Regions from separate parts of the Geodermatophilus sp. SYSU D00814 genome, predicted to be linked through region 1. Evidence: riboswitches for the same ligand, from Rfam matches in the RefSeq annotation. Region 1 holds a riboswitch; each other region holds the start of a gene.
The links. Region 1 has a riboswitch for S-adenosylmethionine ahead of ACI780_RS00350 (aminotransferase class V-fold PLP-dependent enzyme). Riboswitches for the same ligand answer to the same signal wherever they lie in the genome.
Positions count from the first base shown of each region.

Region 2: another riboswitch for S-adenosylmethionine. It lies ahead of ACI780_RS16065 (bifunctional o-acetylhomoserine/o-acetylserine sulfhydrylase); the one in region 1 lies ahead of ACI780_RS00350 (aminotransferase class V-fold PLP-dependent enzyme).
Region 3: another riboswitch for S-adenosylmethionine. It lies ahead of thrC (threonine synthase); the one in region 1 lies ahead of ACI780_RS00350 (aminotransferase class V-fold PLP-dependent enzyme).

Region 1 is NZ_JBJGYP010000001.1:76,402-83,354, reverse strand. Features, by position in the region: gene ACI780_RS00370 (LLM class flavin-dependent oxidoreductase) at 1-165, shown strand, start outside; gene ACI780_RS00365 (NtaA/DmoA family FMN-dependent monooxygenase) at 177-1,520, shown strand; gene ACI780_RS00360 (LLM class flavin-dependent oxidoreductase) at 1,517-2,602, opposite strand; gene ACI780_RS00355 (NADPH-dependent FMN reductase) at 2,606-3,097, opposite strand; SAM riboswitch class IV at 3,167-3,280, shown strand; gene ACI780_RS00350 (aminotransferase class V-fold PLP-dependent enzyme) at 3,313-4,674, shown strand; gene ACI780_RS00345 (FAD/NAD(P)-binding protein) at 4,856-6,730, shown strand; tRNA gene ACI780_RS00340 (tRNA-Arg) at 6,810-6,881, opposite strand; gene ACI780_RS00335 (DUF305 domain-containing protein) at 6,934-6,953, opposite strand, start outside.
Region 2 is NZ_JBJGYP010000019.1:72,597-79,549, reverse strand. Features, by position in the region: gene ACI780_RS16090 (C40 family peptidase) at 1-64, shown strand, start outside; gene ACI780_RS16085 (YdeI/OmpD-associated family protein) at 66-647, opposite strand; gene ACI780_RS16080 (gamma carbonic anhydrase family protein) at 711-1,289, shown strand; gene ACI780_RS16075 (threonine aldolase family protein) at 1,379-2,437, opposite strand; gene metX (homoserine O-acetyltransferase MetX) at 2,541-3,623, opposite strand; gene ACI780_RS16065 (bifunctional o-acetylhomoserine/o-acetylserine sulfhydrylase) at 3,625-4,917, opposite strand; SAM riboswitch class IV at 4,960-5,077, opposite strand; gene ACI780_RS16060 (NAD(P)H-dependent flavin oxidoreductase) at 5,099-6,145, opposite strand; gene ACI780_RS16055 (hypothetical protein) at 6,187-6,675, opposite strand; gene ACI780_RS16050 (mechanosensitive ion channel family protein) at 6,672-6,953, opposite strand, start outside.
Region 3 is NZ_JBJGYP010000043.1:50-7,002, reverse strand. Features, by position in the region: gene ACI780_RS22460 (ABC transporter permease) at 1-701, shown strand, start outside; gene ACI780_RS22455 (HAD family hydrolase) at 730-1,551, opposite strand; gene ACI780_RS22450 (hypothetical protein) at 1,578-2,501, opposite strand; SAM riboswitch class I at 2,626-2,752, shown strand; gene thrC (threonine synthase) at 2,765-4,042, shown strand; gene ACI780_RS22440 (cold-shock protein) at 4,254-4,454, shown strand; gene ACI780_RS22435 (hypothetical protein) at 4,644-4,793, shown strand; gene groL (chaperonin GroEL) at 5,014-6,642, shown strand.

The DNA of each region.
Region 1 (6,953 bases):
GGCGCGCTGCCGCACGACCTCACCGCGATCACCCGCGGCCTGGTGCCCGAGCTGCAGCGCCGCGGTGCCTTCCGGACCGCCTACCCGACCGGCACGGGGGCGACGACGCTGCGCGGGCTGCTCGGCCTGCCGCGGCCCACCAACCGCTACGCCACCGTCGCCTGAGAGGAACGACCGTGACCAAGCAGGTGCACCTCGCCGCGCACTTCCCGGGCGTCAACAACACCACCGTGTGGAGTGACCCGGCATCGGGCAGCCAGATCGAGTTCAGCTCGTTCGTCCACTTCGCGCAGACCGCCGAGCGGGGGAAGTTCGACTTCCTCTTCCTCGCCGAGGGGCTGCGGCTGCGCGAGCAGAACGGGTCCATCTACGACCTCGACGTCGTCGGCCGGCCGGACACGTTCACCGTGCTGGCCGCCCTCGGCGCGGTCACCGAGCGGCTGGGCCTGACCGGGACCATCAACTCGACGTTCAACGAGCCCGTCGAGGTGGCCCGCCAGTTCGCCAGCCTCGACCACCTCACCGGCGGGCGCGCCGCCTGGAACGTCGTCACGTCGTGGGACGCCTTCACCGGCGAGAACTTCCGCCGCGGCGGGTTCCTGCCGCAGGACCAGCGCTACGACCGGGCCCGCACGTTCCTGCAGACGACGTGGGAGCTGTTCGACTCCTGGCGCGGCGACGAGATCATGGCCGACAGGGAGTCCGGCGTCTTCCTGCGCGACCCGCACCCGGGCGCGTTCGCGCACTCCGACGCGCACTTCGACATCGCCGGGCAGTTCTCCGTCCCGCGCAGCCCGCAGGGCCGGCCGGTGGTCTTCCAGGCGGGGGACTCCGAGGAGGGCCGGGAGTTCGCCGCGTCGTCGGCCGACGCGATCTTCAGCCGGCACGGTGCCAAGGAGGCCGGCCAGGCGTTCTACCGCGACGTCAAGGGCCGGCTGGGGAGGTACGGGCGCACGCCCGACCAGCTGCTCATCCTCCCGGCGGCCACCTTCGTCGTCGGGGACACCGACGCCGAGGCCGCGGAGCTGGCCCACGAGATCCGCCGCCAGCAGGTGTCCGGGCAGACGGCGCTGCGGTTCCTCGAGCAGGTGTGGAACCGCGACCTGTCCGCCCTCGACCCCGACGGCCCGCTGCCCGACGTCGACCCGCTGGTGGGGGAGACCCACGTCGCGCAGGGGCGGGCTCAGGTGCGCATGTACCGCGACCCGCTGGCCACCGCGCGGCAGTGGCGCGAGCTCGCCGCGGAGAAGGGCTACTCGATCCGCGAGCTGATGACCGAGGTGCAGAGCCGGCAGTCGTTCATCGGCAGTGCGCAGACGGTGGCCGAGCAGATCGACGACCTCGTGCAGTCCGACGCGGCCGACGGGTTCATCCTCGTGCCGCACCTGGTGCCCGGCGGGCTGGACCCCTTCGTCGACTCGGTCGTCCCGCTGCTGCAGGAGCGGGGCGTCTTCCGCGCCGACTACGAGGGGACGACGCTGCGCGAGCACCTCGGCCTCGCGCCGCTGGGACAGGCCTAGCGGGCGGCGAGGAGGGGCAGCAGCTCCTCGCCGACCCGCCACGCCTCCTCCAGGTGCGGGTAGCCGGACAGGACGAACTCGTCGAGGCCGAGGGCGGCGTACTCGGCGAGCCGCTCGGCGACCTGCTCGTGGCTGCCCACCAGTGCGGTGGCCGCGCCCTCCCGCACCAGGCCGATGCCGGCCCACAGGTTGGGCGCCACCTCCAGGGAGCGGGCGCCGTCGCCGGCCCGGCCGCCGTGCAGGGAGGTCATCCGCGCCTGGCCGACCGAGTCCATCCGGGCGAAGCGCTCCTGGGTGGCCGCGATCGCCGATCGCGGCATCCCGGCGAGCATCCGGTCGGCCTCGGCCCAGGCCTGCTCGGGGGTGTCGCGGCTGACCACGTGCAGGCGCACGCCGAACCGCAGCGTGCGCCCGTGTCGTGCGGCCTGCTCCCGGACCCGCTCGATGCGCGGGGCGGCCATGGCCGGCGGCTCGCCCCACAGCAGGTAGCGGTCGACCCATCGGGCGGTCACCTCCTCGGCGGCCGGTGACGCACCGCCGAGGTACACCGGGGGGACGACGTCCGGGGGCCGGGTGAGGCCGGCGCCCTCCACGCGCACGTGCCGCCCGGCCAGGTCGAACCGCTCCCCGGCCAGGCAGCGGCGGAGCACCTCGAGGAACTCACCGGTGCGCTCGTAGCGCTCGTCGTGGCCGAGGAAGTCGCCGTAGGCCCGCTGCTCGACCGGGTCGCCCCCGGTCACCACGTTGAGCCGCAGCCGGCCGCCGGACAGCCGCTGGAAGGTGGCCGCCTGCTGGGCCGCCAGGGTGGGGAGCACGAAGCCGGGGCGGAAGGCGACGAGGAACTCCAGCCGCGAGGTGAGCGGCAGCAGCGCCGAGCACAGCACCCAGGCGTCCTCGCAGCCCGAGCCGGTCGGGGTGAGCACCGCGGTGAACCCGCTCTGCTCGGCCGCCTGGGCGACCGCCGCCAGGTACGGGAGCGTCGGCCTCCGGCGCAGCGCCCCCGCGTTGTGCCCCCGGTCGGTGGTCGCCGGGCCGACGTCCCGGCCGTCGCCGCGGCTGGGCAGGAACCAGTGCACCTCCACGGCTCAGCCCCGCCGCGCGGCGGCGACCTGCGGCGCGGCGGTGGCCAGCCACGGCGCCAGCGCCGCCGGGTCGTCCCAGCTCTTCTCCACCAGGTACAGGCCCCGGGTCGGCGCGGTCGCCCCGAGCTCGACGAGCACGGGCTTGAGCAGCAGCTCCGGCGCCAGGGCGTGGGTCGGGCCGCCGCCGAGCATCAGCGGGACGGCGACCACGCCGGCGAGCTCGCCGGTGCCGACCTGGTCGAGGAAGAGCTTGAGCAGCCCGGTGTAGGTGGCCTTGTAGGTCGGGCTGGCGACGACGGCGACCTCGGCGGCCTTCAGCGCCTCGACCGCCCCGCCGACCGCCGGGTCCCCCCAGCCGAGCAGGCCCGGCCCGAGGTCGATGACGTCGACGACGACGTCGGGCGGGGCGCCGGTGAGCTGCTCGACCACCAGCTCGGCCGCGGCCCGGGTGCGGGAACGGGGCTTGGGGTTGCCGACGACGGCGATCGTGCCCATGCCGCCCAGTGAACTACACCAAGCCGATCGGGTTTGACGGGTATCGGGCCGCCTGGCATCCTCGGACGCGGTCACGAGTGCCAGCGCGAAGCCCCGGCTCGCTGGCCGGCAACCCTCCTCCGCGATGGGGTGCCCCGGGTGACGACCAGGCGGCTGCCGCCCGGCAGTCCGCAAGCGCGGACCCGCTCCGGGTCCCGGCCCGCCAGGAGTGCCGCATGACCAGCGCCGTCCTCGACCGACCCTGCCGCACCGCGCCCGCGGGGGAGGCGCCCCTGCTGCCGCTCGTCGGCGCCGGCACCCCGGTGCCGCTGGTGACCGGCGGCAGCGTCCCCTACGCCGACCTGGACACCGCGGCCAGCACCCGGGCGCTCCCGGCCGTCGCCGACCGGGTGGCCGAGGTGCTGCCGCGCTACGCCAGCGTCCACCGCGGCGCCGGCTGGCTCTCCCAGGTCTCCACCGCCGTGTACGAGGCCGCCCGCGCCGTCGTGGCCGGCTTCGTCGGCGCCCGGGCCGACGACGTCTGCGTGCTCACCCGGCACACCACCGACGCGCTCAACCTGCTGGCCGGCGCGGTGCCGGCGGGCGCCTCGGTGCTCGTCCTCGACTGCGAGCACCACGCCGACCTGCTGCCCTGGCAGCGCCGCGGCCCGGCCACCGTGCTGCCCGTGCAGGCCACGGTCACCGCGACCCTGCGCGCCCTGGGCGACGAGCTCGCCCGCGGGCGCCACGCGCTGCTGGCGGTCACCGGCGCGTCCAACGTGACCGGGGAGGCCCTGCCGCTCGACGAGGTGGTCGCCCTCGCGCACGCCGCGGGCACCCGCGTCGCCGTCGACGGCGCCCAGCTGGTCCCGCACCGCCGGTTCTCCCTCGCCGCCACCGGCGCGGACTGGGTGGCCTTCTCCGGCCACAAGCTCTACGCCCCGTTCGGCACCGGCGCGCTGGTCGGCCGCCGCGACTGGCTCGACGCCGCGCCCGCCCACCTCGCCGGGGGCGGGGCGGTGCACGACGTCACGGTCGACGACGTCGCGTGGGCCCCCGCGCCGCACCGGCACGAGGGCGGCTCGCCGAACGTGCTGGGCGCCGTCGCGCTGGCCGAGGCGTGCCGGACCCTGGCCGCGCTGCCGGCCGGGGCGCTGGAGCGGCACGAGCGGGCGCTGCGCGAGCGGCTGGTCGACGGCCTGACCGCGCTGCCGGGCGTGCGCGTGCTGCGGATCTGGGCCGACTCGGCCGACCCGACCGGCGTCGTGTCCTTCACCGTGGCCGACGCCGACCCGGGCCTGGTCGCGGCGTACCTGTCGGCCGAGCACGGCATCGGGGTGCGCGACGGCCGGTTCTGCGCCCACCCGCTGCTCGCCCGGCTGGGCGTGCCCGAGGGGGCGCTGCGGGCCAGCGTGGGCGTGGGCACCAGCGCTGCCGACGTCGACCGCCTGCCGGCCGCCCTCGAGGCGTTCCTGGCCGCCGGGCCGCGGGTGGCCTACGCGCGCCGCGACGGCCGTTGGCAGCCGGCCGACGACCCGCGCCGCCTCGCGGACGCCGCCGCCCTCGGCCGCGGCGCCGGCTGCCGGGACCCGCGGTGACCCGGGGAAGCACGGCGACCGGCCGCCTGTTGACCCAGGAGGAGGAGAGGAGGGGACACGTGCGCCGACCGGCCCTGTCGCGACGCCGGCACATCGACCTGCGCCGCACCTGCAGCGCCCTCTGCCGGGCCCGCTGACCGACCGCCCTGCCCGCGTCGTCCCGGCCTGGAGCCCTCCTCCGATGCCCCTCCCGCCTCCCCGCCCCGCCGTCCTCTGCGTCGTCGGCGCCGGCCCCACCGCCGTCGGTGTCCTCGAACGCCTGGTCGCCAACGCGGCCGGGCTGCGCGGCGGCCGCCCCCTCGAGGTCCACCTGGTCGACCCCCACCCGCCCGGCGGCGGCCGCGTCTGGCGGGCCGAGCAGCCGCGCCTGCTGTGGGCCAACTCCCTCGTCGCCGACGTCACCGTGCTGCCCGACCGCTCGGTCGTCGTCGACGGCCCGGTGGGGGAGGGGACCACCCTGTGGCAGTGGGTCGAGCGCGTCGGCCGCGCGCTGCCCGAGGCCGATCCGGTCGGCGCCGAGGCGCGGCGGCTCGCCCCGACGTCGTTCCCGTCCCGGCCGCTGGTCAACGCCTACCTGGGCTGGGTCCTCGAGCAGGTCGTGGCCGCCGGCGCCCCGGAGGTCGCGGTGCACCGCCACCGGCAGCGGGCGGTCGACGTGCGGCCCCGGCCCGACGGCGCCGACGTCGTGCTCGCCGACGGGCGGGTGCTCGCCGCCGACGCGGTCCTGCTGGCCCAGGGCCACCTCGACGCGGACCCCTCCGCCGCCGAGCGGGCCACCGAGCGCTGGGCCGCCGCCCGCGGGCTCACCTACGTGCCGCCCGGCTACACCGCCGACCTGGACCTGTCGGTCCTGCGGCCCGGCGAGGACGTGCTCGTGCGCGGCGCCGGGCTGGCGTTCGTCGACCTCGTCGTGCTGCTCACCAGCGGCCGGGGCGGCCGGTTCGAGCGCGGCGACGACGGCCGGCTGCGCTACCTGGCCTCCGGGCAGGAGCCGGTGCTGCACGTCGGGTCCCGCCGCGGGGTGCCCTACCGGTCGAAGCTCGGCTACGTCTGGCCGGGCCCGCCGGTCCCCCTGCGCTTCTTCACCCCGGCGGCGATCGAGGAGGCGTTCGGCCCGGGCCGGCTGGACCTGCGCGCGGACCTCGCCCCGGTCATCGAGCGCGAGCTCGCCTGGGCGCACTACACCGAGCTGTTCCGCGCCCACCCGGAGCGGACGCGGATGGCGTGGGACCAGTTCGCCGAGCGCTTCGCCGCCGACCCGAGCGGCGTGGACGCGCTGGTCGAGCGGGCCGTCCCCGACCCGGCGGACCGCTTCGACCTGCCCGCGCGCAACCGGCCGCTGGCCGGCCGGCGGTTCGCCGACGGCGAGGAGCTGCAGCAGTGGGAGCGGGCTCACGTCCGCGCCGACCTCGCCCGCGCCGCGGACCCGGCGTACAGCCCGGACGCCGCGGTGTTCACCGCGCTGCTGTTCTGCCACGGCACCGTGGTCACCCTGGCCGCAACCGGCCGGCTCACCCCGCGGTCGGAGGCCGAGGACGTGGCCGGCTGGTGGATGAACCTCTTCAGCTACCTGGCCAGCGGCCCGCCGGCGCCGCGACTGGAGGAGCTGCTGGCGCTCTCCGAGGCCGGCGTCGTGCGCTTCCTCGGCGCCGACGTGCGGATCGACCTCGACGCCGCCACCGGCCTGTTCCGCGCCCGGTCGGCCAGCGTGGCGGCCGTCACCGAGGCCCGCGCCCTGGTCGAGGCGCGGCTGCCCGCCCCCGACGTCGCCACCACGCCGGACCCGCTGGTCAGCGGCCTGCTGCGGCGTGGCGAGGCGGCGGGCCGCGGCAGCGGGGGCCGGCTGCACGTCGACGTCACCCAGCGCCTGGTCGACGCCGCCGGCGTCCCGAACCCCCGGGTCTTCGCCGCCGGCTTCTGGACCTCCGGTGCGCAGGTGGCGGCCTTCGCCCGGCCGGGCACCAATGCCCCGTTCTTCCGGCAGAACGACGCGCTCGCGCGTGCGCTCTGGCAGGTGCTCGCCCCGGCGGAGGCCGCGGTGGAGATCGCCTCCTGACGGCGCCCGGCCGCGGCACCCGACCACCTGGACCAGGACGAGAACGGCCCGGACGGAGGACCGTCCGGGCCGTACGACGTGCCCCCGGCAGGATTCGAACCTGCGCACCCGCCTCCGGAGGGCGGTGCTCTATCCCCTGAGCTACGGGGGCTCGGGGCAGGGGAGAAGTTACCAGCCGCCCCCGCCCGTCCCGACGGCGGGACTCAGGGCGCCGGCAGCGGCG
Region 2 (6,953 bases), on a different contig from region 1:
GCAGCCCGTCGCGGTGACCAGCGTCGACCAGGCCGGGTACCGCGGCGCCGTCCGCGTCGCCTGAGTCACGCGTGGGGCCGGCGGCCCTCGGCGAGCACCTGCACCAGCGCGGCGATCCGCTTCGCCCGGGTGGCCGGGGTCGCGGCGGTCTGCACCCGGTACAGGACGGCGTAGCGGTTCTGCCGGTCGAGCGCGTCGAAGGCCGCGCGCGCGGCGGGCGAGGCGTCCAGCGCGGCGGTGAGGTCGTCGGGCACGGTGGCGGTGGCCGGGCCGGCGTAGGCGCGGTCCCAGCGGCCGTCGGCCTGCGCCGCCGCCACCTGCGCCAGGCCCGCCGGGCGCATCCGCCCGGCCGCGGTGAGCTCGACGACGGCGGCCACGTTCTTCTGTGACCACACGCTGCGCGGCCGGCGCGGGGTGACGCGGATGAGGTACCACTGCTCGTCGAAGCGGTTGGAGCGGCCGTCGATCCAGCCGAAGCACAGCACGGACTCGACCAGCTCGGCGTAGGTCAGCGACGGCACCCCGGCGCCCTTCTTGGCCAGCTTGACGTACAGGCCGGGCGCGGAGGCGTGCTCGGCCTCCAGCCACGCCTCGAAGGCGGCCTGGTCGGGGAAGGCGAGCACCGGCAGGTCGGTCGGCACGGTCACGGCCGCCGATCCTGGCCGCCGTCCCGGGTGCCGTCCAGGGGCCGGTTGTGCTGGGGTGGGGCCGTGGCGGACAACTACATCGCAGAACTGGGGTTCGGGGCGCCGGCCATCGACGACGAGGCGTTCGTCGCGCCGACGGCGGTGGTGGTCGGCGCGGTCACGATGGGACCGCACTCGAGCATCTGGTACGGCGCGGTCGCGCGCGCCGACCACGAGGTGATCGAGATCGGCGAGGGCTCCAACGTCCAGGACGGCAGCACGCTGCACTCCGACCCCGGTTTCCCGCTGGTCATCGGCCGCGGCGTGACCGTGGGCCACCGGGTGGTGCTGCACGGCGCGCGCATCGACGACGACGTCCTGATCGGCATGGGCAGCGTCGTCATGAACGGTGCGCACGTCGGCGCGGGCTCGATCGTGGCCGCCGGCGCCGTCGTCACCCAGGGCACCGAGGTGCCCGCCGGCTCCCTGGTGGCCGGTGTCCCGGCGACGGTGCGCCGGCAGGTCACCGACGACGACCTGACCCACATCCGGCTCAACGCGCAGAGCTACACCGAGCGGCTGCCCGCGGCGCGCAGGGTGCGCCCGGTGGTGCGCCGCCCGCTGCCCCCGGCCGGCCACATCCCGGGCGACGCCGCCGACTGAGGAAGGACCCCCTCGCGCCCCACCGCTCGCAGGCTCGCGGCGGGACCCTGCGAGGGGGCCGTTCCATCCGCTCGCGAGGGGCCGTTCCCTCACGTCACCAGGCGGACGACGGCGGCGCGGATCTCGTCGAGGGACAGCGCCAGCGTCGCGTCACCGGCGCCCAGCTCGACGCGCAGCACGCCCGGGTCGCCGGTGGACGCCGCCGAGGGCCAGGTCCACAGCCCGCCCTCGGCGAGCTCCCGCGCGGCGGCGCCGAACGCCTCCGGCGTGGTCTCCAGCAGCAGGTGCAGCATCGGCGTCTGCGGCGGGTCGGGGACGACGCGCACGCCGGGCAGGTCGCGCACGCAGGCGGCCACCTCGCGCGCCCGCTCCAGGTAGCGCGGCATCAGCGGCAGCCGCTGCCGCAGGCACGTCAGCGCCGACGCCGCGCCCGGCCACAGCCCGAACAGCGTCCCGCCCATGCGGTGCCGCCACTCTTGCACCTCGGCGACGACGTCGGCCGGCCCCGCCAGGCAGCACCCGGCGAGCGCGCCGAGGCCCTTGTAGAAGCTGACGTAGACGGTGTCGAAGGGGGCGGCGACGTCGGCCGGCGGCAGGTCGTAGCCGGCCGTGGCCTCCCACAGCCGGGCGCCGTCGAGGTGGGCCACGGAGTGCACGTCGTGCGCCCACGCCGTCTGCTCGACGACGTCGTCCCACGGCGGCAGCTGCCCGCCGAGGTCGCGCTGGGGCAGCTCCACCACCAGCGCGGCCGGCGACTCGGCGACGGCGTCGAGGTCGGCGCGCAGCAGCAGCCGGTGCCGGTCGCCGACCGGGCGCGGCACCAGCCCGTGCAGCCGCTCGAGTGCGCCGCCCTCGTGCTGGAACAGGTGGCAGTGGGGGTGGGCGACGACGGTGCGCCGCAGCGTGCGCCCGGCGTGCACCCGCAGCACGGCCTGCTGGGCCATCGTGCCGCTGGGCAGGTACACCGCCGCGGGCTTGCCCAGCAGGCCGGCCACCTCGGCCTCCAGCTCCGCGACGACGCCGCCGGCGCCGTAGCGGTCCACCGCGGTGTCGGCCGGGATCGTCGCCAGCAGCGCGCCGGCGCGCACCGGCCCGTGCCCGGACAGGGCGCGGTCGCAGGACGGGCGGAGGGCCTCGAGGTCGCTCACCCGCGCCAGTCTGCCCGGCCAGCTCTGCGCGAGATCGGCGGTCTCGTGGCGATCGGCCGCTGATGACCACGAGACCGCCGATCTCGCCGAGGAGGGGAGGGCCTCAGCCGCCCAGCAGCTCGCGCACCAGCGCGCCGACGGCGTCGGCCTCGATGAGGAACCCGTCGTGCCCGTACGGCGAGGAGATCACCCGCAGCGGCACCCCCAGCCCGTCGGCCACCCGCTGCTGCAGGTCCAGCGGGTAGAGCCGGTCGCTGTCCACCCCGGCGACGACGGCGCGCGCGGTCACCCGGGCCAGCGCCGCCTCCACCCCGCCCCGGCCGCGGCCGACGTCCCAGGTGTTCATCGCCTCGGTGAGCACCAGGTAGCTGCCGGCGTCGAAGCGGCGGGTGAGCTTGTCGGCGTGGTGCTCCAGGTAGGAGGCGACGGCGAACCGGCCGTCGTCCTGCACGGTCGCGCCGAAGCGCTCCTCGAGCTCCAGCGCGCTGCGGTAGGTCAGGTGCGCGATCCGCCGGGCGACGCCGAGCCCGGCGGACGGGTCGGCGCGGATGGCGGCCTGCTGGGTGGTCTGCGTGCCGAGCTGGTCGGCGGTGACCGCGGCGCCCGAGGCGAGGAAGAACAGCCCGGCCACCCGGTCGGGCAGTGCCACCGCCCACTCCAGCGCCCGCATGCCGCCCATCGACCCGCCGACGACGGCCGCCCACCGGCGCACCCCCAGCGCGTCGGCCAGCGCCGCCTCGACCAGGACCTGGTCGCCGACCGTCACCTCGGGGAACCGCGACCCCCACGGGGAGCCGTCGGGCGCCGTCGACGACGGTCCGGTGGTCCCCTGGCACCCGCCGAGCACGTTGGCGCAGACGACGAAGAGCCGGTCGGTGTCCAGCGGCGCGCCCGGCCCGACCAGCGACGCCCACCAGCCGGGTGTCGGGTGGCCGGGCCCGGCGGGGCCGGTGACGTGGCTGTCGCCGGTGAGCGCGTGCTCGACCAGCACCGCGTTGCCGCCGTCGGGGGCGAGCGTCCCCCACGTCTCGTAGGCGACCCGGACGCCGGGCAGCACCCCACCGCGCTCGAGGCGGACCGGTCCGTCCAGGTCGAGGAACAGCCGGTCCCCGGCGGGGTCGCCGTCGCGCCACCCGCCGGTGCGCGGCGGGGTGCGGGACCCGGGGAGGTCCCGCACCCCCGTCACGTCAGGCTCCCTTGGCGGCGCGGAACCCGGCCTCGAGGTCGGCCAGGACGTCCTCGATCCCCTCCAGGCCGGCGGCCAGCCGCACCAGGCCCGGGGTGACGCCGGCGGTCAGCTGCTCGTCGGCGGTCAGCTGCGAGTGGGTCGTGGACGCCGGGTGGATGACCAGGCTGCGCACGTCGCCGATGTTGGCCACGTGGCTGTGCAGCTCCAGCCCCTCGACGAACCGCTTCCCGGCCTCGATGCCGCCGCGGATCTCGAAGGCCAGCACCGCGCCGGCGCCCTTGGGGGCGTAGCGCTGCTGGGCGGCGTGCCACGGCGAGGACGGCAGGCCGGCGTAGTGCACCGCCTCCACCTCGTCGTGCGCCTCGAGGAACTCGGCCACCCGTTGGGCGTTGGCCACGTGCCGCTCCATGCGCAGCGACAGCGTCTCGATGCCCTGCACCACCAGCCAGGCGTTGAACGGGCTGATCGCCGGTCCGAGGTCGCGCAGCAGTTGCACCCGCGCCTTGAGCGCGTAGGCCGGCGCGCCGAGGTCGGCGTAGACGACGCCGTGGTAGGTGGGGTCCGGCGTGGTGAACCCGGGGAACTTCCCGGACGTCCAGTCGAACCCGCCGCCGTCGACGATGACGCCGGCGATCGCGGTGCCGTGCCCGCCGAGGTACTTGGTGGCCGAGTGCACGACGACGTCGGCACCGTGCTCGAGCGGGCGCACCAGGTACGGCGTGGCGATGGTGTTGTCGACGATCAGCGGCACGCCGTTGCGGTGCGCCACCTCGGCCACGGCGGCGATGTCCAGGACGTCGCCCTTCGGGTTGCCGATGGACTCGCCGTAGAACGCCTTGGTGTTCTCGCGGACCAGCGCCTGCCAGTTCTGCGGGTCGTCGGGCTCCTCGACGAAGGACACCTCGACGCCGAGCTTGGGCAGCGAGTGGTGCAGCAGGTTGTACGTGCCGCCGTAGAGCGAGGCGGAGGCGACGACGTGGCTGCCGGCCTCGGCGACGTTGAGCAGCGCGAGGGTCTCCGCGGCCTGGCCGCTGGCCACCGCGAGCGCCGCGACCCCGCCCTCGAGGGAGGCGACGCGCTGCTCGAGCGCGTCCTGCGTGGGGTTCATGATCCGCGTGTAGATGTTGCCCAGCTCCGCCAGCGCGAACAGGTCCGCGGCGTGCTGGGTGTCGCGGAACTGGTAGCTGGTGGTGGCGTAGATGGGCAGCGCCCGGGCCCCGGTGGTGGGGTCGGGGCTGGTCCCGGCGTGGATCTGCCGGGTCTCGAAGCTCCAGCTCTTCGGGTCGGTCACGCGCCGTCTCCTCTCGTCCCGGAGGACCTGCGGCGCACAGGTGCTCCGTCCTTGCCGGGCGGCGGGCGCCGCACGGCCGGCTCTTCCCCTGGGAGCACCTCAGACGGAGGAAGAGGTTGCCGGGCAGCCAGCCAGGTGCTTCGCGCTGCCTCTCGTGAGCCTGGTCCGACGATAGCCGAGGTCAGCGACTCCCGGTCCCGGGGTACGGGCGGGCCAGGGCCGCGCGGGCGTCCTCGTCGAGGCGGCGCACCAGCTCGGCGGCGGGGACGGCCTCGACGAGGGGGTGGGCCTGCCCGGCCCACAGGTTGTAGCCGCCGTCGTCGCCGGCCCGCCGGGCGGCGGCGCGCAGCGGCGCGGTCAGGTGGTGCACCTCGGGGTAGGCCGCCGGCGCGGCGGCGGAGTGCTCGGTGAGGAACCGGTTGACCAGCCCGCGGGCGCGCCGGCCGCTGAAGGCCCGGGTGAGCGCCGTCCGCCCGTGCGTGGTCAGCGCCGCGCGGTGCTCCGGGGTGGTCCCCGCCTCGGGGCAGCAGAGGAACGCGGTCCCCAGCTGCGCGGCCTCGGCGCCGGCGACGAGCACCGCGGCGACGGCGGCGCCGTCGGGGATGCCGCCGGCGGCGACCAGCGGCAGGTCCACGGCCCGGGCGACCAGCCGCAGCAGCGGCAGCAGCCCGTACTCGCCCTCGCCGTCGCGGTCGGCGAAGCTCCCGCGGTGCCCGCCGGCCTCGACGCCCTGCACGACCAGCGCGTCGGCGCCGACGTCGCGGGCGGCGACCGCCTCCTCCGGGGTGGTGACGGTCACGAGCACGGTGGCCCCGGCGTCGTGCAGCGCGGCGACCGCGTCGGCGGGGGGCAGGCCGAAGGTGGAGGAGACCACCGGCACCCGCTCCTCGGCGAGCAGGGCGACCTTGTCCTCCCAGGCGTCGTCGTCGGCTCGGGGCTCGCCCAGCCCGACGCCCCAGCGGCGGGCCTCGGCGTCGAGCTCGCGGGCGTAGCGGCCCACGGCGCCGGCGTCACCGGGCGGGCCGGGCACGAACACGTTGACGGCGAACCGCTGCTGGGTCATCGCGCGGACGGCGTGGATCTCCTCGCGCACCGCCGCCGGCGTGCGGTAGCCGGCGGCCAGGCAGCCCAGCCCGCCCGCCTCGGACACGGCCGCGGCCAGGGCCGGGGTCGACGGCCCGCCGGCCATCGGGGCCTGCACGATCGGGCGGCGCAGCTCCAGGACCATGCCGGCCATCCTCCGCCCCGGCAGGGCCGGCCGGGCGCGGGTCAGCCCGGCGGGGAGACGGTCGTCGGCTCGGTGGCGGGGGCCGTCGGGGCCCGCGTGGTGGTCGGGACCGGCGGCTCCGACGGCGTCTCCCCGGGGGTGGTGGCCGGCGGCGTGGTCGGCGACGGGGCCGTGGTCGGCCCGGTCGTCGGCGGCTCGGTCGGCGGCGTCGTCGGGACGTCGGTCGTCGCGGGGGCCTCCGGAGCCGGCGGGGCGGTGGTGGCCGGCGGTGCGGGGGGCGGCGTGGTCACGGTCGTGGTGCCGGCCGGCGCGGTGCCGGCCGGGTCCGGGCGCACGTAGAGGTAGAGCAGCCCCAGGCCGAGGAACAGCACGACCAGGACCACCGTGGAGGTGCGGGCCCGCCCGATGTGTCCGGGCGTGCGGCGCAGCGCGGACAGGCCGAAGCGGCCGCGGCCGGCCGGGTCGCCGCCGGGGTGGGGCTCGGCGGCGGGCTCCGGACCGGGGGAGCGCGGGGCGCCGGGGACGGTCACGGCTTGGCCGCCGGCGCGGGTCGGGTCGCGACGGCCGGCTCGGGACTCGGGGCGAGGGTGAGCCCCGCCGCGGCGAAGGCCAGCACGATCCGCTCGCGCAGGTCGCGGCCCACCTCGAACTGCCGCCCGGGCAGCGTCCGGGCCACCACCCGCACGTTGACCTGGTCGAGGTCGATGCTCTCCACGCCCATGACGCTGGGCTCGTCGAGGAGCAGCCGGCGCAGCTCGGCGTCGGCGAACGCGTCCCGGCCGACGTCGTGGAGGATCTCGTTGACCCG
Region 3 (6,953 bases), on a different contig from region 1:
GCGCGAGCGAGGACGCGCAGGAGAACAGCCGGATCAACCTGGTCGACGTCGCCACCTCCAGCGGGCTGAACTTCACGCTGTTCGTGCTGTTCGCGACGACGGGGTTCTTCCTCGTCGTGGTCTACGCGCTGTTCTTCGGCGACACCGTCGCGAGCGAGGCGCAGTGGGGGTCGCTGCGCTACACGCTGGCCACCCCGGTCCCGCGGATGCGGCTGCTCCGGCAGAAGTGGCTGGCCGCGCTGGTGCTCGCGGTGGCCGCGCTGCTCACCCTCGCCCTGGTCGCGGTGGTGGCCGGCGGCATCGCGTTCGGGTTCGGCGACATCCGCACGCCGATCGGGGTGAGCCTCCCGCAGGGCGAGGGGCTGCTGCGGCTGGCCGGGATGCTCGGCTACCTGTCGGTGCACCTGCTCGTGGTCGGCTCGCTGGCGTTCTGGCTGTCCACCGTCACCGACGCGCCGCTGGCCGCCGTCGGCGGCGCGGTGTTCACCACGATCGTCTTCTCGATCCTCGACCAGGTCGAGCAGCTCGGGGCCGTCCGCGACTGGTTCCCCACCGCCGAGTCCTTCGCGTGGACCGACCTGCTGCAGACGCCGGTCGACTCCTCGGACCTCTTCCGCGGGGTGGTGCAGTCGCTGGTCTACGTCGCGGTGTTCACCGCGCTGGGCTTCCGCCACTTCTCCCGCCGCGACGTCACGAGCTGACCGTCGGCGGTCCGGGAGGACCGCGGTGTCACAGGCTCGCTCTCACCGCCTGGGCCCAGCCGACGCCCATCGCCCCGTCGGTCACCGACACGTTCGGGACGGCGGACAGGAGCGCCGCCATGCCGTCGACCTCGGCCCCGTTGGCGGTGATCCACAGCCGGCCGACGGCCGACGCCATGTCCAGGTCGCTCACGCTGTCGCCGACCGCCACCGCGTCGGCGGGGTCGAGGCCGCGCCGCTGCAGGTCCCAGGCGATGGCGGCGCCCTTGGAGATGCCGCGCGGCATGAGGTGGTAGACCCGCGCCAGCTGCCCCTCCGGGGCCAGCCGGAGCCGCGCCGAGGCCGGGATGGCGCCGTTGTCGTGCAGGGTCAGCCAGCCCAGGCCGCGCTCGGCGAGCCAGGTGTCGACGGCGACCGGGTCGACGTAGCCGCGCAGCAGCGCGTCGCCCTCGTGCGTGGCGTGCCAGGGCGCGTGCCACTCCAGCCGGCCGGGGTGGGCGGCGCACAGCGCCTCGACGACGCCGAGCCCGGCCATCACGTCCATCGGCGTGCGGCCGGCGTACTCGGCGGGCAGCGCGCCGGTGAGCTGGTGCCGCTCGCGACCGCCGCGCCAGGTGACCAGCGAGCCCAGCTCGGCGATGGCGCCCTCGGCGGCGAAGATCCGGCCGGCCTCGGTGACCTGGTCGGCGGTGCGCCCGCTGACGATGACCAGCTCGACGCCGGCGGTGTGCAGCTCCAGCAGCGCGGCCGCGGGCTCGGCGGTGGGGGAGCCGTCGGCGCCGTGCCAGAACGACCCCCGCGGGCCGACCATCGTGCCGTCGAGGTCGGTGTAGACGATGCGCGCTGCCACCCGCCCATCCTCACCTGCCGCCGTCGTCAGTCCGTACCGGCCCGGCAGGTCTCCACCGCGAACGTCTCCAGCCGGCGCCGGACCTCCGGGTCGGGGGTGACCACCACCGGGCGCGGCTCGGCGTCCCCGAGGGCGACCACGAGCCCGACCAGCCCGGTGCGGTAGCTCTCGCCGAGGGCGTGGACGTCGCACCGCGAGGGCCGCATGCGCAGCACCACCTCGACGGCGGGCTCGTCGTCCAGCGTGGGCAGCGGGCCGGTGGCGTCCACCGCGTACACGGTGTTCGACCCGACCCCGGTCACCCGCAGCGGGTCGCTGCCGGCCAGCCGGGTCAGCCGCACGGTCAGGTCCAGCGCGGGACCCTCGGCGCCGTCGACCTCCCGGACGCCGCTCGCCTCGATGCGGACCTGCCTCGCCAGTTCCTGCTCCGCGCAGTCGGCCTCGTGCAGCCGGGCGACCAGGCCGCCGTCGTCGAGGGGGACGTCGACCTGCCGCTGCGCCCCGGTGGCGTCGCGCAGCCGCACCACCCCGTGCGGCGGGCCGGGTGCGGTCGCGCAGTCGCTCGCGGCGGCCACCACGGGCAGCGCCAGCCCGGCGCCGGGGCGCAGCTCGGCGCCCCGCGGGTCGGCCGGTGCCGTCGGCACACCCGGGGCGACCAGGTCGAGCGCCTCGACGACGAGGCCGGCGTTGCCGGCGACGAGCTCCACCTGCAGGCGCCGGGCGGGCACGTCGCGCCGGTACTGCAGCAGCCTCCCGTGCAGTCCGGCGCCGGGCTCGCCGGCCACGGCGGCCAGCCCGGGCGCCGGGGCGGCGGAGCTGCTCGCCGGCGTGCCGGGAGGAGGTGCCGCCGCGGCCGGCCCGGCGTCCCCGCTCCCACAGCCGGTCACGGCCAGGACGAGCGCGACGGCCGGCCCGGCCCAGGGGCTGCGGTGTCCGCGACCGGGGTGCACGGCCCTCCTCGCGGGTGGGTGGGGGTCCGCATGGTGCGCCGGTGACCCGGGTCCTGTCGAGGGCCGGCCCGGCCGTGCCGCCGGCCGGGCCGGGTCCTCCGGGTGGGTAGAGTCGGCGGCGTTCCACTCATCCAGAGGGGCAGAGGGACACGGCCCGGTGAAGCCCCGGCAACCGCCGCACGCGACCTGCGCGCGGAAGGTGCCAATTCCGTCCCGCGCGGCTCGACGGCCCGTCGCGGGGAAGATGAGGAGGTAGTCGTCGCATGACCCTGACCGCCCCGCCCCCCACCGGGGTCCCCGCGAGTCCCGCGCGCGGCCTGGTCTGTCGCAACTGCGGTGCCACGTCCGGCCTGGTCGCCGAGCACGCCTGCGCGCAGTGCTTCGGCCCGCTGGAGGTCGACTACGACCCCGAGCGCATGCGCGCGGTCACCCGCGAGCAGATCGAGGCCGGCCCGCAGAACATCTGGCGCTACGCGGCGCTGCTGCCCGTCGGTCAGGACCCCGCCGACCGGGTCACCCTCGACCCCGGGCTCACCCCGCTGGTGCGCGCCGACCGGCTCGCCGCGGAGCTCGGCCTCACCGGTGGCCTGTGGGTCAAGGACGACTCGGGCAACCCCACGCACTCGTTCAAGGACCGCGTGGTGTCGCTGGCCGCCACGGCCGCCCGAGGCCTGGGCTACACGAAGATCGCGGCCGCCTCCACCGGCAACCTCGCCAACTCCGTCGCCGCGCACGCCGCCCGCGCCGGCCTGCCCTCCTACGTCTTCATCCCCGCCGACCTGGAGCCGGGCAAGGTCGTGCAGTCGGCGGTCTACGGCCAGACGCTGGTCGCCGTCGACGGCTCCTACGACGACGTCAACCGGCTGACCAGCGAGCTCGCGGAGACCGACGAGTTCGAGGACGCCGCCTTCGTCAACCAGAACGTGCGGCCCTACTACGCCGAGGGCTCCAAGACGATGGGGTACGAGATCGCCGAGCAGCTCGGCTGGCGGATCCCGGCCCAGGTCGTCATCCCGATGGCGTCGGGCTCGCTGCTGACCAAGGTGGACAAGGCCTTCCGCGAGCTCGTGGCCGCCGGGATCGTCGAGGACACCCCGTGGCGGGTCTTCGGCGCCCAGTCGGCCGGCTGCGACCCGATCGCCACCGCGTTCGACAACGGCTGGGACGTCGTCAAGCCGGTCAAGCCCACCGGGATCGCGAAGTCGCTGAACATCGGCAACCCCGCCGACGGCCCGTACGCGCTCGACGCGATCCGCCGCACCGGCGGCTCGGTCGGGCGGGTCGGCGACGAGCAGATCGTGCAGGGCATCCGCGACCTCGCCCGCACCACCGGCGTCTTTGCCGAGACCGCCGGCGGCGTCACCGTCGCCGTCCTGCGGCAGCTGGCCGAGGACGGGCGGCTGGACCCGGCGCAGGAGACCGTCGTCCTCAACACCGGCGAGGGCCTCAAGACCCTCGACCCGCTGACGCCGGTCGTCGGCCCCACCCACCGGATCGACCCGTCGCTGCGGTCGGCCCGGGCGGCGGGCCTCGTCGGCTGACGCGTACCGTCTGCGGGGAGCCGATCCGGCCGGGTGTCACCCCGTCGCCGGATCGTGGCCGGGTCGTGTGTCCAGGATCTCCCCGCGGCGACCTCGCTGTTGTACCGTCTCGCGCGGTCGTCAGTTCCACGCACGTGTCCACGGGCGGGAGAGCTGTACCCCGGCCCCCGGATCACGGGGACCGTCCGCACGCACGAACGTGGGAGCACACGTGGCACAGGGCACCGTGAAGTGGTTCAACGCCGAGAAGGGCTTCGGCTTCATCGCCGTCGACGGCGGGCAGGACGTCTTCGTCCACTACTCCGCCATCCAGATGGACGGGTACAAGAGCCTCGACGAGGGCCAGCGGGTCACCTTCGAGGTCGTCCAGGGCGAGAAGGGCCCCCAGGCCGACGGCGTGCGCGTCGCCTGAGCTGCCCAGCACCGAGCCGCGGCCCGGTCCCCGTCCCGGGGGCCGGGCCGTCGCCGTTCCCGGGAGACCGGCACCCCTCAGCCGGGCGCCGGCGGTGCTGGTCGCGCACGCCGCCGTCCTGGTCCTGCTGGCCGCGGTGTCCGTGGCGCTGACGCTCGCCGGCGGTCACGCCGGCTCCGGGCCGGTCCCGTGGGGCTGACCGCCTCCGAGGGGCACCTGGAGGCCGGCTGGACGTGGGCCGTCCTGCTCGGCCTGTCGCCCTACGGCTGGCTGCCGCTGGCGCCGCTGGTCCTCCTCGGCGCCGTGGTCACCGCGGTCCTCGCCCGCTTCGACGACTGAGGGACGGGCGCGGGAACAGCCCGGCCCCACCCCCCGTTCTTGCACTCGGCAGGGGCGAGTGCCAGACTTCGGATTGGCACTCGACAGTGCCGAGTGCCAATCAGGTCGGAACGGTGAGGCACCGGAACGCGGGCCGTAGGAGCGTCCGCGGCGCCGGTGTCGTCCGTCGCGGGCGCCGGTCCCGGCCGTGCAGCGATCCATGCATGGAGGACATCACCACATGGCCAAGATGATCGCCTTCGAGGAAGAGGCGCGCCGCGGCCTCGAGCGGGGCATGAACACCCTCGCCGACGCCGTCAAGGTGACGCTCGGCCCCAAGGGCCGCAACGTCGTCCTCGAGAAGAAGTGGGGCGCTCCCACGATCACCAACGACGGTGTGAGCATCGCCAAGGAGATCGAGCTCGAGGACCCCTGGGAGAAGATCGGCGCCGAGCTGGTCAAGGAGGTCGCGAAGAAGACCGACGACGTCGCCGGTGACGGCACCACCACCGCCACCGTGCTGGCCCAGGCGCTCGTCCGCGAGGGTCTGCGCAACGTCGCCGCCGGCGCCAACCCGATGGCCCTGAAGAAGGGCATCGAGAAGGCCGTCGCCTCGGTCACCGAGCACCTCCTCTCGACCGCCAAGGACGTCGAGACCAAGGAGCAGATCGCCGCCACCGCGTCGATCTCCGCCGCCGACACCGCCATCGGTGAGCTCATCGCCGAGGCGATGGACAAGGTCGGCAAGGAAGGCGTCATCACCGTCGAGGAGAGCAACACCTTCGGCCTCGAGCTCGAGCTCACCGAGGGCATGCGCTTCGACAAGGGCTACATCTCGCCCTACTTCGTCACCGACGCCGAGCGCATGGAGGCCGTCCTCGACGACCCGTACGTGCTCGTCGTCAACAGCAAGATCAGCTCGGTCAAGGACCTGCTCCCGCTGCTGGAGAAGGTCATGCAGTCGGGCAAGCCGCTGGCCATCATCGCCGAGGACGTCGAGGGCGAGGCCCTCGCGACCCTGGTCGTGAACAAGATCCGCGGCACGTTCAAGTCGGTCGCCGTCAAGGCCCCCGGCTTCGGTGACCGCCGCAAGGCCATGCTCGCCGACATCTCCATCCTCACCGGTGGCCAGGTCATCAGCGAGGAGGTCGGCCTCAAGCTCGACACCGCCGACGTCTCGCTGCTCGGCCGCGCCCGCAAGGTCGTCGTCACCAAGGACGAGACGACGATCGTCGAGGGTGCCGGTGACAGCGACCAGATCGCCGGCCGGGTGAACCAGATCCGCGCCGAGATCGAGAAGTCGGACTCCGACTACGACCGCGAGAAGCTGCAGGAGCGCCTGGCCAAGCTGGCCGGTGGCGTCGCCGTCATCAAGGCCGGTGCCGCGACCGAGGTCGAGCTCAAGGAGCGCAAGCACCGCATCGAGGACGCGGTGCGCAACGCCAAGGCCGCCGTCGAGGAGGGCATCGTCGCCGGTGGTGGCGTCGCCTTGGCGCAGGCCGCCGCCGTCGCGTTCGAGAAGCTCGACGTCGAGGGTGACGAGGCCACCGGTGCCAACATCGTGCGCGTCGCGCTCGAGGCGCCGCTGAAGCAGATCGCCGTCAACGCCGGCCTCGAGGGCGGCGTCGTGGCGGAGAAGGTGCGCAACTCCGAGGTGGGCCACGGCCTCAACGCCGCCAGCGGCGAGTACGTGGACCTGGTCTCGGCCGGCATCATCGACCCGGCCAAGGTCACCCGCTCGGCGCTGCAGAACGCCGCCTCCATCGCGGCGCTCTTCCTCACCACCGAGGCCGTCATCGCCGACAAGCCGGAGAAGGCCGCTGCGGCCGCCCCCGGTGGCGACGGTGGCATGGGCGGCATGGACTTCTGAGTCCCGCCCCCTCGTAACACCAGCAACGCCCGACAGGGGCGGTCCCGCACTCGCGGGGCCGCCCCTGTCGGCGTCTGTGCCGGTCGTGCCCGACCGGCGCCAGCACGGTGACGTCGTGCCCGACGCCCCGCTGGTGCACGACTGGATGCTCGGGGCGCTGGAGCAAGCCCCGCGCGATGGGGGCACGGCACCTGGCGGAGGACGTCGTCGCACCGACGCGGAGGCGGCGGACCGCTCCGCGCGCGGTGCGCTCGACTGGAGGCCGCTCCGGGTGCCACCCGGCCGGCGGGCGAGCCGTCGATGTCCCTGAC